Regions from separate parts of the Hahella sp. NBU794 genome, predicted to be linked through region 1. Evidence: predicted binding sites of a transcription regulator. Region 1 holds the regulator's gene; each other region holds the start of a gene.
The links. Region 1 encodes FNR, which switches genes on or off when oxygen is low (the NO sensors DNR and NnrR bind a similar motif). Its sites were predicted from a motif close to TTGATNTANATCAA; they were not measured.
Positions count from the first base shown of each region.

Region 2: ACQYWX_RS12805 (nitrate reductase subunit alpha) is a predicted target of FNR. The motif match lies at 651-664, and genes of this name have one in related genera.
Region 3: ACQYWX_RS02190 (DnaJ C-terminal domain-containing protein) is a predicted target of FNR. The motif match lies at 1,017-1,030, and genes of this name have one in related genera.
Region 4: ACQYWX_RS15615 (CbbQ/NirQ/NorQ/GpvN family protein) is a predicted target of FNR. The motif match lies at 878-891, and genes of this name have one in related genera.

Region 1 covers NZ_CP192738.1:5,156,367-5,158,567, forward strand. The annotation lists gene ACQYWX_RS22515 (hypothetical protein) at 1-733, shown strand, start outside; gene fnr (fumarate/nitrate reduction transcriptional regulator Fnr) at 878-1,657, shown strand; gene ACQYWX_RS22525 (sugar nucleotide-binding protein) at 1,654-2,201, opposite strand, start outside.
Region 2 covers NZ_CP192738.1:2,864,188-2,866,388, forward strand. The annotation lists gene ACQYWX_RS12800 (HAMP domain-containing protein) at 1-475, opposite strand, end outside; gene ACQYWX_RS12805 (nitrate reductase subunit alpha) at 769-2,201, shown strand, end outside.
Region 3 covers NZ_CP192738.1:492,368-494,568, forward strand. The annotation lists gene ACQYWX_RS02190 (DnaJ C-terminal domain-containing protein) at 1-944, opposite strand, end outside; gene ACQYWX_RS02195 (23S rRNA (adenine(2030)-N(6))-methyltransferase RlmJ) at 1,112-1,954, shown strand; gene folM (dihydromonapterin reductase) at 2,068-2,201, shown strand, end outside.
Region 4 covers NZ_CP192738.1:3,490,974-3,493,174, reverse strand. The annotation lists gene ACQYWX_RS15625 (nitrite reductase) at 1-370, opposite strand, end outside; gene ACQYWX_RS15620 (c-type cytochrome) at 496-804, opposite strand; gene ACQYWX_RS15615 (CbbQ/NirQ/NorQ/GpvN family protein) at 1,006-1,800, shown strand; gene ACQYWX_RS15610 (hypothetical protein) at 1,829-2,179, shown strand.

The DNA.
Region 1 (2,201 bases):
TGTCGTGAAAGAAGTGAGACTACTCAAGCAAAACCTTCCCGCCGGCAGCCAGGTTAAGTACCTGCATTGGTTCGGCGATCTGGTCCGCCAGCTCACTCCCGCAGCGCAGACTCAGGTGATGTATTATTTGGGCAGGGAGTTCAAACTAAACTTCGACGCCGATGCGCGCCATGTTATCGAGCTGGACGCTCGCCCTGACTCCGAGGAAGCGCTAGCCCTGATTAAAGGGTTGGGCTTTAACATTGTCTGCATCAATGATCCTGGTGAATACGCACAGTCCTTCCCTATTGAGAGTCTTAGGGATTGGCTGCAGACCATTCGGGCATTCGACTTCAAAGCCGTTTATCTGCGCCTGAAAGTGACTCCTGCGACCGTCACCGCACTATCCGAGCACCTTGAGGAAATTCTGACAGAGAGACCGCAAGGCATCCTACTCTCCGGCCATAAAATGGAATTCGCCGGCACAGCAGGCCTGGAAGCGGCGCTAAAAGATTTCAAGCGGCGTATTAAGTCCGCATCGTTTATTCCTATCACGCAGGACTTTTTCGCACTACCTTGGACAGGCTTGATTAGCCAGGGAGTCAGCTGTCTACATGGCGTTGGGTTGGGCGCATTTTCTTACACACCACATTACCAGTTGCGCAACGCCACACAGTTGGACGACTACTACAAAACTCTGGACAACAGCGAGCTTCCAGCAAGAGCAATTCGTTACACTCAAACCCAGTTGTAACAAAAGGTGAAAACTATGTAAAAACAAAGGCGAGCGCAGGTTTTCCCTGTAAATTTCCCATTGTAGGGATTTGCTTTTAAATAGCTATTGGCTATCCTAGAAGCCTCTTTAAGCAGTTTCACTCATCCAGCCACGAGGCAACCGATGGAAAGCAAGCATATAGCAACCTCCTCTCCTTTTAGCTTACACAGAGGCTGCCACGAATGTAATTTGAGCAAGCTTTGCATTCCTATCGCGGTCGGGGCTGAAGATATTGATCGCCTGGAAGAAATCATTCGCCAGGGCAAAATGCTCAATCGCGGCGAATATATCTTTGAGCAACACACCCCATTCCGCTCGTGCTTCGCAGTTCGTAGCGGCGCGATCAAAACATTCACCGTATCAGAGGAAGGCGAGGAACAGGTCACTGGTTTCTATCTGCCTGGCGAGATTATCGGTCTGGACAGCGTTAGCATGGAAAAATACTCCTGCTCCGCCGTCGCCCTTGAACGCACCAGCGTATGCGAAATTCCTCTGGAGAAGTTTGAAGACCTTGCCTCAGACATCCCCAGCCTGCAGCACCACTTTTTCTCATTAATGAGCAAAGAGATTCAGGAGAGCAGGCAGCTCACTATGCTATTAAGCAAAAACTCGGCTGAAGAACGCATTGCCTCGCTTCTATTGTCCCTGTCGACACGCTTTAGCCGTCGTCGCCTATCCGGCACAAACTTCAGACTCCCTATGCCACGCAGCGACATAGGCAACTATTTAGGCTTGGCCGTCGAAACTGTCAGCAGGGTCATTACCCGCTTCCAGAACAATGGCATTATTAAGGTCCAAGGAAGGGAAGTTCAGATATTGCAATTGGACGAACTGCAGAAAATTCTTCGCCACGACACCAAGTGTCTGGAGCATCAGAAGGAATCAGCCCTTAACGCTCGTTAACGGGTCTCTTCCAAGCAGTTTTCAGCCGGTTTTACGCCGCCACGCTGCTGACATTGCTCAATCAACGCCGGCAGATAACGACGCCAGGGAAGCTGCTTGACGCCAAAGGTGTTGCGCAGCTTGATACAACCTAACGCGCCATTCGCCGGAAGCGCCACTCCAGGCAACACATCAGCGCCCTTTTTCTCGATCAGGGCCTGCAACATTTCTTCCTGTCCAAATGCCTGCAGCACAATCGCTTTCAACAGTTCATAGTGGGTGACAGCTTCAGCGCCAGCATAATGGTAAACGCCCCACACCGAGATATTACAACTCAGCTGCTTGATAACAGCGTCTACGACTCTCGCCACATCATCCACCGCGACGGGAGTCAGCTGCATATCGGTGCTGGCGTTTAGGCGCTTCCCTGAAGACAGCGCGGAAAGCATGGTCTGCAGCCAGCCTTGAGCGCCAGCCTCCAGCAACCAGCCCACCCTCAAGATCAGATGCTTGCTATAGTTTTCCTGAAGCCATTGTTCGCTCTGCAGCTTTGTCCGCCCATACA
Region 2 (2,201 bases), 2.3 Mb from region 1:
TCTCTGCGCGAATCTGATAGAGCTGCACCAGGTTGTCTATCTCATCAACAAACTTGTCGATCTTCTCGCCCAACTGGTCCGCAATGCGGCGGTCTGGGTTGCGGGCGTAGGTGGCGATAAAGCCGCTGACGTCTTTTTCCCATCGCTCTCGCACCTGCAGAAACTGATGGTGCAGTTCCGAGGACTCATCTTTCATGGCTTCCGCCACCAGCACGGGATTTTCGATGCGGTCAGCAAACTGGCGGGTCAGCGCTGCTACGAAATCCGCGGAGGGCGCATCCAGGGTCAGCAGTCGCGCCTGCATGCGGTAGCTCTGCATGCGCAGCGAGCCGGCGATATTTACCGCCTCCGCGTCTTTTTCCGCCGACTCGGAGATAAAGAATGACGCCAGCATGGTGATCATCGCCAGTGACACCATGGCGATCATCAACGCGCCCATTCGGAAGATCAGGGATTTCTGGAATCGCGCAATCATCGTTTCGAACTCCTTCCAGGGGGGAGTACTACCAAAGAACCGAGACCTGTCGTTAGCTCAGCCAATCTATGCATCCAATGTATAACTTATTGAAAAATATGAACAACGCTTTTTTCGCCTCTACCCCCTAAGAGGTATGCGCCAGAGTATGCTGACGCGTCCCCAAAAAACCGCTTTGATTTGCATCAATTATAGTCCCCCGGGCTCTCCTAGAATGAATTTGAAATTAAAAAACGACCTGTCTCTAACGCTGTGCTCCATGCTTCGAAGCAGGTTCTGATGAGGAGTCCGACATGAGCCATTTTCTGGATAGACTGCAGTTTTTCAAACGCAAAGGAGAGACTTTCGCGGATGGACACGGCGCCACCACCAAAGACGATCGTAGTTGGGAGGACGGTTATCGCCGTCGTTGGCAGCACGATAAAATCGTGCGCTCCACCCATGGAGTCAATTGCACCGGGTCCTGTAGCTGGAAGATCTACGTCAAAGATGGTCTGGTGACCTGGGAAACCCAGCAGACCGACTATCCTCGCACGCGTCCGGACCTCCCCAATCATGAGCCCAGAGGGTGCCCGCGAGGCGCCAGTTATTCCTGGTACATCTACAGCGCCAACCGGCTCAAGTATCCCAAAGTCAGACAAAGCCTGATCAAACTGTGGCGCGAAGCGAAGCAAAGGCACGATGACCCCGTCGACGCCTGGGAGAGCATTGTTGAAGATCCGGTTAAGGCCAAGTCCTACAAGCAGCGCCGTGGCCTGGGCGGATTCGTGCGCAGTTCATGGAATGAGGTTAACGAGATTATCGCCGCCGCCAACGTCTATACCGCGAAGCGTTATGGGCCAGACCGTATCTCCGGGTTTTCACCGATTCCCGCCATGTCCATGGTGTCCTACGCCGCCGGCTCCCGCTATCTGTCACTGATTGGCGGCAACTGCCTGAGCTTCTATGACTGGTATTGCGACTTGCCGCCAGCGTCTCCGCAAATCTGGGGCGAGCAGACGGACGTACCGGAGGCGGCGGACTGGTACAACTCCAACTACATCATCGCCTGGGGCTCCAATGTGCCGCAGACCCGTACTCCGGACGCGCACTTCCTGACAGAAGTGCGTTACAAAGGAACCAAGACCTGCGTCATCACTTCGGACTATTCCGAGTGCTCCAAATTCGGCGATACCTGGCTGGCGCCCAAACAGGGAACTGACTCCGCGCTGGCCATGGCGTTTGGCCATGTGATTCTGAAAGACTTTCACGTTGATAATCCCAGTGAATATTTCACTGACTACGTGCGCCGTTACACCGACATGCCCATGCTGGTCATGCTGCAAGAGCACGAAGGCCGTTACATTCAAGGTCGTTTCCTGCGCGCTTCTGACCTGTCCGGCAATCTGGGGCAGGACAACAATCCAGAATGGAAAACCATCGCGGTTAATGAAGCTACCGGCGAGCTGGTCTCACCCACCGGCTCTGTGGGGTATCGCTGGGGCGAGCAGGGAAAATGGAACATCCAGCAACTGGATGGGAAGTCCGGCGCGGAAGTGAAACTGGCGCTGAGTCTGAAAAATATCAGCGATGAAATCGCGCCAGTGGCGTTTCCCTATTTTGGCGGGCAGGAGCACGAATATGACTACTTCCAGCACACCGATCACGATGAACTGCTGATCCGTAAAGTGCCGGTGAAGCACGTGCAACTGGCGGACGGCTCCATGGTAAAAGTGGCCTGCGTATT
Region 3 (2,201 bases), 2.3 Mb from region 1:
GGATTATAGGATTTTTCTTTTTCCGCAAGCTCCTTATAAAGCGCTTCCGCATCTGCGCTATGGGACTTGGGTAAGGTTACCTGCAGTACGATAATCTGGTCTCCGGCGGGATTGCCGGGCAACCCTTTGCCTTTCAGTCTCAGCTTTTGTCCGCTGCTGGCGCCTTTGGGAACTTTTACGTTGACCTTACCGCTCAATGTTGGCGCGGTCACTGTGGCGCCCAACGCAGCTTCCCATGGCGAGACCGGCAGGGTCAGGTAAATATCCTTGCCGTCGACGGAGTACACCGGGTGGGGCGCAAGCTCCACTTCCAGAAACAGATCGCCGTTCTCAGCTCCGCCAAATCCTGCCGCGCCCTGACCGCGCAAACGAATGTGCTGTCCAGGTCCCATGCCGGCTGGAATTTTCACATTGAGAGATTTGCTGCGATGACCTACCAGCCCGTATTCGTCGATCTCCGGCACTTGCACCTGAACTTGTTTCTCACATCCGTGGAAAGCTTCCTCCAGGAACAAGGCGATTTTGGCGTGCACGTCCTCGCCGCGCATGCGGAAGCTCTGCTGATGACCCTGCTTATAGGTGCGATGGGCGGAGCCGCCGCGACCGAAGATGGACTCGAAAAAGTCGCTGAAGTGGCGCGCGTCCGCCTCGGTGAAGCCGCCGCCGTTGAAGTTTGAAGCGGATTCCCAATCTGGCGGCGGACGAAAACGGCCATCTTCGCCATAGGCGCCCATGCGCTTGAGTTGATCGTACTCCGCGCGTTTTTCCGGGTCTTTCAATACCTCATAAGCTTCGCCGACTTCTTTGAATCTGACCTCCGCATCCTGTTCTTTACTGACATCCGGATGATACTTACGGGCGAGCTTGCGGTACGCTTTTTTGACGTCATCGGCGGATGCTGCTTCCGCGACGCCGAGAATCTTGTAATAGTCTTTGAATTCCATAGATTTTTACCAACCTTCACAGACCCTGCGTCTCATTGCCGTTAGAATATCCAGCCCAAGGTCGGGCGGGCATTGCCATAGGTCAGATATAATGCTGAAAAGGCGACATTCAACGTCGGACCACATAAAATAAGCGGCTTTTTCAGGGGAAGGAGTCAGCGCCCTCTATGCTGAGCTATCAACATGTCTATCACGCAGGCAACTTCGCCGATGCCCACAAGCATTGGGTGCTGTCTTTATTGCTGCAGGCGCTATGTAAAAAATCCACGCCCTGGCGCTATCTGGAAACCCATGCAGGCCGCGGCGACTATGACCTGACCTCGGAGGAAGCGCAAAAAACCTCAGAGTGGACGGCGGGCATTTTGCCGCTGATGCAGGCCAAAGGGACCTGTCCGCCGGAGTTCGACGCCTATTTAGCGGCGGTGAGAGGGTTGAATCCCGACGCTGGAAAACTGACCCGCTATCCAGGCTCTCCAGCTATCGCCGCTGGTTTCCTGCGTGAGACGGACCAGTTGGCTTTGTGCGAACTGCACCCTAAAGAATACGCAGAACTTAAGCGTCAATTTGGCCGGAACAGGCAAATCCATGTCCACCAAAGAGATGGCTTCGAGGGCGTTATGGCGATGTCGCCGCCGCCGGAGAAGCGCGGCCTGGTGATGATTGATCCCAGCTATGAGCTGAAGGACGACTATCAACGTATTCCCGCCTATGTAAGCAAACTTACGAAGAAGTGGTCGAACGCGGTCATCGCCATCTGGTATCCCGTACTTGCGGAGAAGCGTCATGAACAAATGCTTGAGTTGATGCGTCAGCTCCCTTTGCACAAGACGCTGCGTAGCGAGTTGATCTTAACGCCGGTGGCGCGCGGAATGTACGGAAGTGGTATGCTTGTGATCAATCCGCCCTGGCGGCTCGATAAGCAACTGCAGGCGGGTTGGGCGCACCTCAGCGAAGCCCTTCGCGGCGATCCAAAAGCCTCCTGTAGCGCTGATTGGCTGATAGCGGAGTAATTACCGCAGCGACAAGCCGGCCTGGGAGCGCCGACGCTTGAGGATGACACAAAGGGGATGCGGCAGGCGCCGCAGCCTACTGGACATGAATTCATTGGATACAGGTTTGTGTGGTGAATTGGACTAGCCAAGGAACAATATTAATAACCGGAGCGGCCCAGAGGGTTGGGCTCCATTGTCTGCAGCGGTTGCTTGAAAAAGGCGAGCGGGTCGCCATGACCTATCGCTCCGAGCGGCCGGAAATCAC
Region 4 (2,201 bases), 1.7 Mb from region 1:
AGGCTTCCAGATAGTCCGATCCTTTGGCCTGAGTAATGTCCGGCGTCAGAGGCTTGCCTGTGGCTCCTTTGCGCAGTACGCCATGGCAGCCAGCGCAACGTTCAAAATAAATGCGCGTCGCCTTCTGGAACTCATCCTCCGTCAGGTCCGGAGCGCCGGGAGAGCGCACAACGCGCAGACCTTCCCCGGTCATCGCCGTGGGGGCGCCTTCGTATTGTCCGGGTGGGGAATTAACAAGGTCGCTTTTAGTGTCCGCCCAGGCATGGCTCGACAAGCCGGCGACCAGGGCGAGTGAAAGGGTGGAGTAACGCAGGCGCAGTGGCCTGGACGGCGAGCGTTGGCTGCGTTTTGGAGCGCTGTCTGTATGCATAGCACTGTCCTTCTCATCAGAGTCTTGCTATTTCGATTCTTTACTGACGCAAAACCGTCCGATCCCGGACGCGCCTTGCGAAACTACGGCGCTTTTTTTAACGACGATTCAGGTGGCGAGGACTCCTATTTGAGTTGGCTGTAGTAGGCGGCGAGGTTGGCGATGTCATCGTCCGACAATGGCTTGGCCATGCTGGACATCATCGGGTCGTTGCGTTTGCCGTCGCGAAAATCCTTCAGTTGCTTGACCAGGTATCCCTCTTTCTGTCCGGCCAGATTCGGCCATACGCCGTTGTTGCTGACTCCTTCCGCGCCGTGGCAACCGGCGCAGGTGGCGGCCTTCGCCTTACCGACTGCCGGGTCGCCGGCGAGGGCGTTTCCTGAGAGTGCGGCGGAGAGTAAATACACGAGTGTTGCAGGTTTGAATATTCCCATGGCTGTCCCCTTTTTGCTGCTGGGTGAATGTCCTTGAGCGCAACGAGAGTAGGTCAGCGGCGGCTGGGCAAAGTTGATGAGGGTCAATGTTTTGCGAGCGGCAAGGGCAAATACCCCATCGTAGGTACATGAGCGAAAACAGGTTTCGGGTAGGGTAAAAAAACAGAGACCGGACATGACCCAGCACAGGATCGTCAGCCTATGAACGCCACTCAGGACGCCCCTTTCTACCTTCCCCAAGGCGGTGAAATCGAGCTGTTTGAAAAAGCCTACAGCCATGGCTTGCCAGTGCTGATCAAGGGGCCGACCGGGTGTGGCAAAACCCGCTTTGTGCAGCATATGGCCCATCGTTTGAGTCGGCGTTTATACACTGTCGCCTGTCACGACGACCTGACCGCTTCGGACTTGGTGGGGCGTCATTTGATCGGCGGAGACGGGGCCTTTTGGCAGGACGGCCCTTTGACCCGGGCGGTGCGGGAAGGCGGGTTGTGTTATCTGGACGAAGTGGTGGAGGCGCGCAAGGACACCACTGTGGTCTTGCATCCACTGGCCGATGACCGCCGCATCCTGCCCATCGACCGCACAGGGGAACAATTGCAGGCCGCGCCGGGCTTCATGCTGGTGGTCTCCTACAACCCCGGCTATCAGAACGCGCTTAAAGGGATGAAACCCAGCACTCGACAGCGTTTTGTCGGCGTCAGTCTGAGTTATCCCGCGCCGGAACTGGAAGCCCGGATCGTGGAAAAAGAGGGAGGCGTCAGCCCCTCGTTGGCGCGGCGGATTGTCGACGTGGGAACGGCTTTGCGGCGTCTTGAGCAACATGATCTGGAAGAAGCGGCGTCCACCCGTTTGCTGATTTACGCCGCGCGATTGATGGCCAGCGGGGTCGAACCGACGCGGGCCTGCCAGGCCTGTCTGGTGGAGCCGTTGACCGACGACAAAGAGACGCTGCGCGCCTTGTCGCAGGTGGTCGATATTCACTTCGGCAGAGATTGACTGACCGGAACTCCGGATGGGAGATCCCATGCCGCAACGAGCGTATTTATGGCCGCACATTTTGTATCTGATGAACCTGCTGGCGCTGCCGGGAGCGTCGTTTTTGATCTTGCTCGGCTGGTTTTGGCGCAGTCGTCGGAGCGCGCCTGCCGCGTTGTTGGCGGCGCAGAGGATTGCGCTGATTGGCGGACTTATCAATGGCGTCCTGCTGGTGGTCTTTCCGTTGCTCGTGTTGTGGTTGAGCGACCGAGAGCCGATCACTGTCACCTTGGTCCTGGTCTATTGGGTGGCGACGCACGGCGCCTGCGTAATCTGGGGCGTATATGCGCTGACCCGCGAAAACGCCGGTCGTCCGCTGTCTATTTGGGGGCGGAAGTGAGGAGCCGTTCATTGCCGCCGTA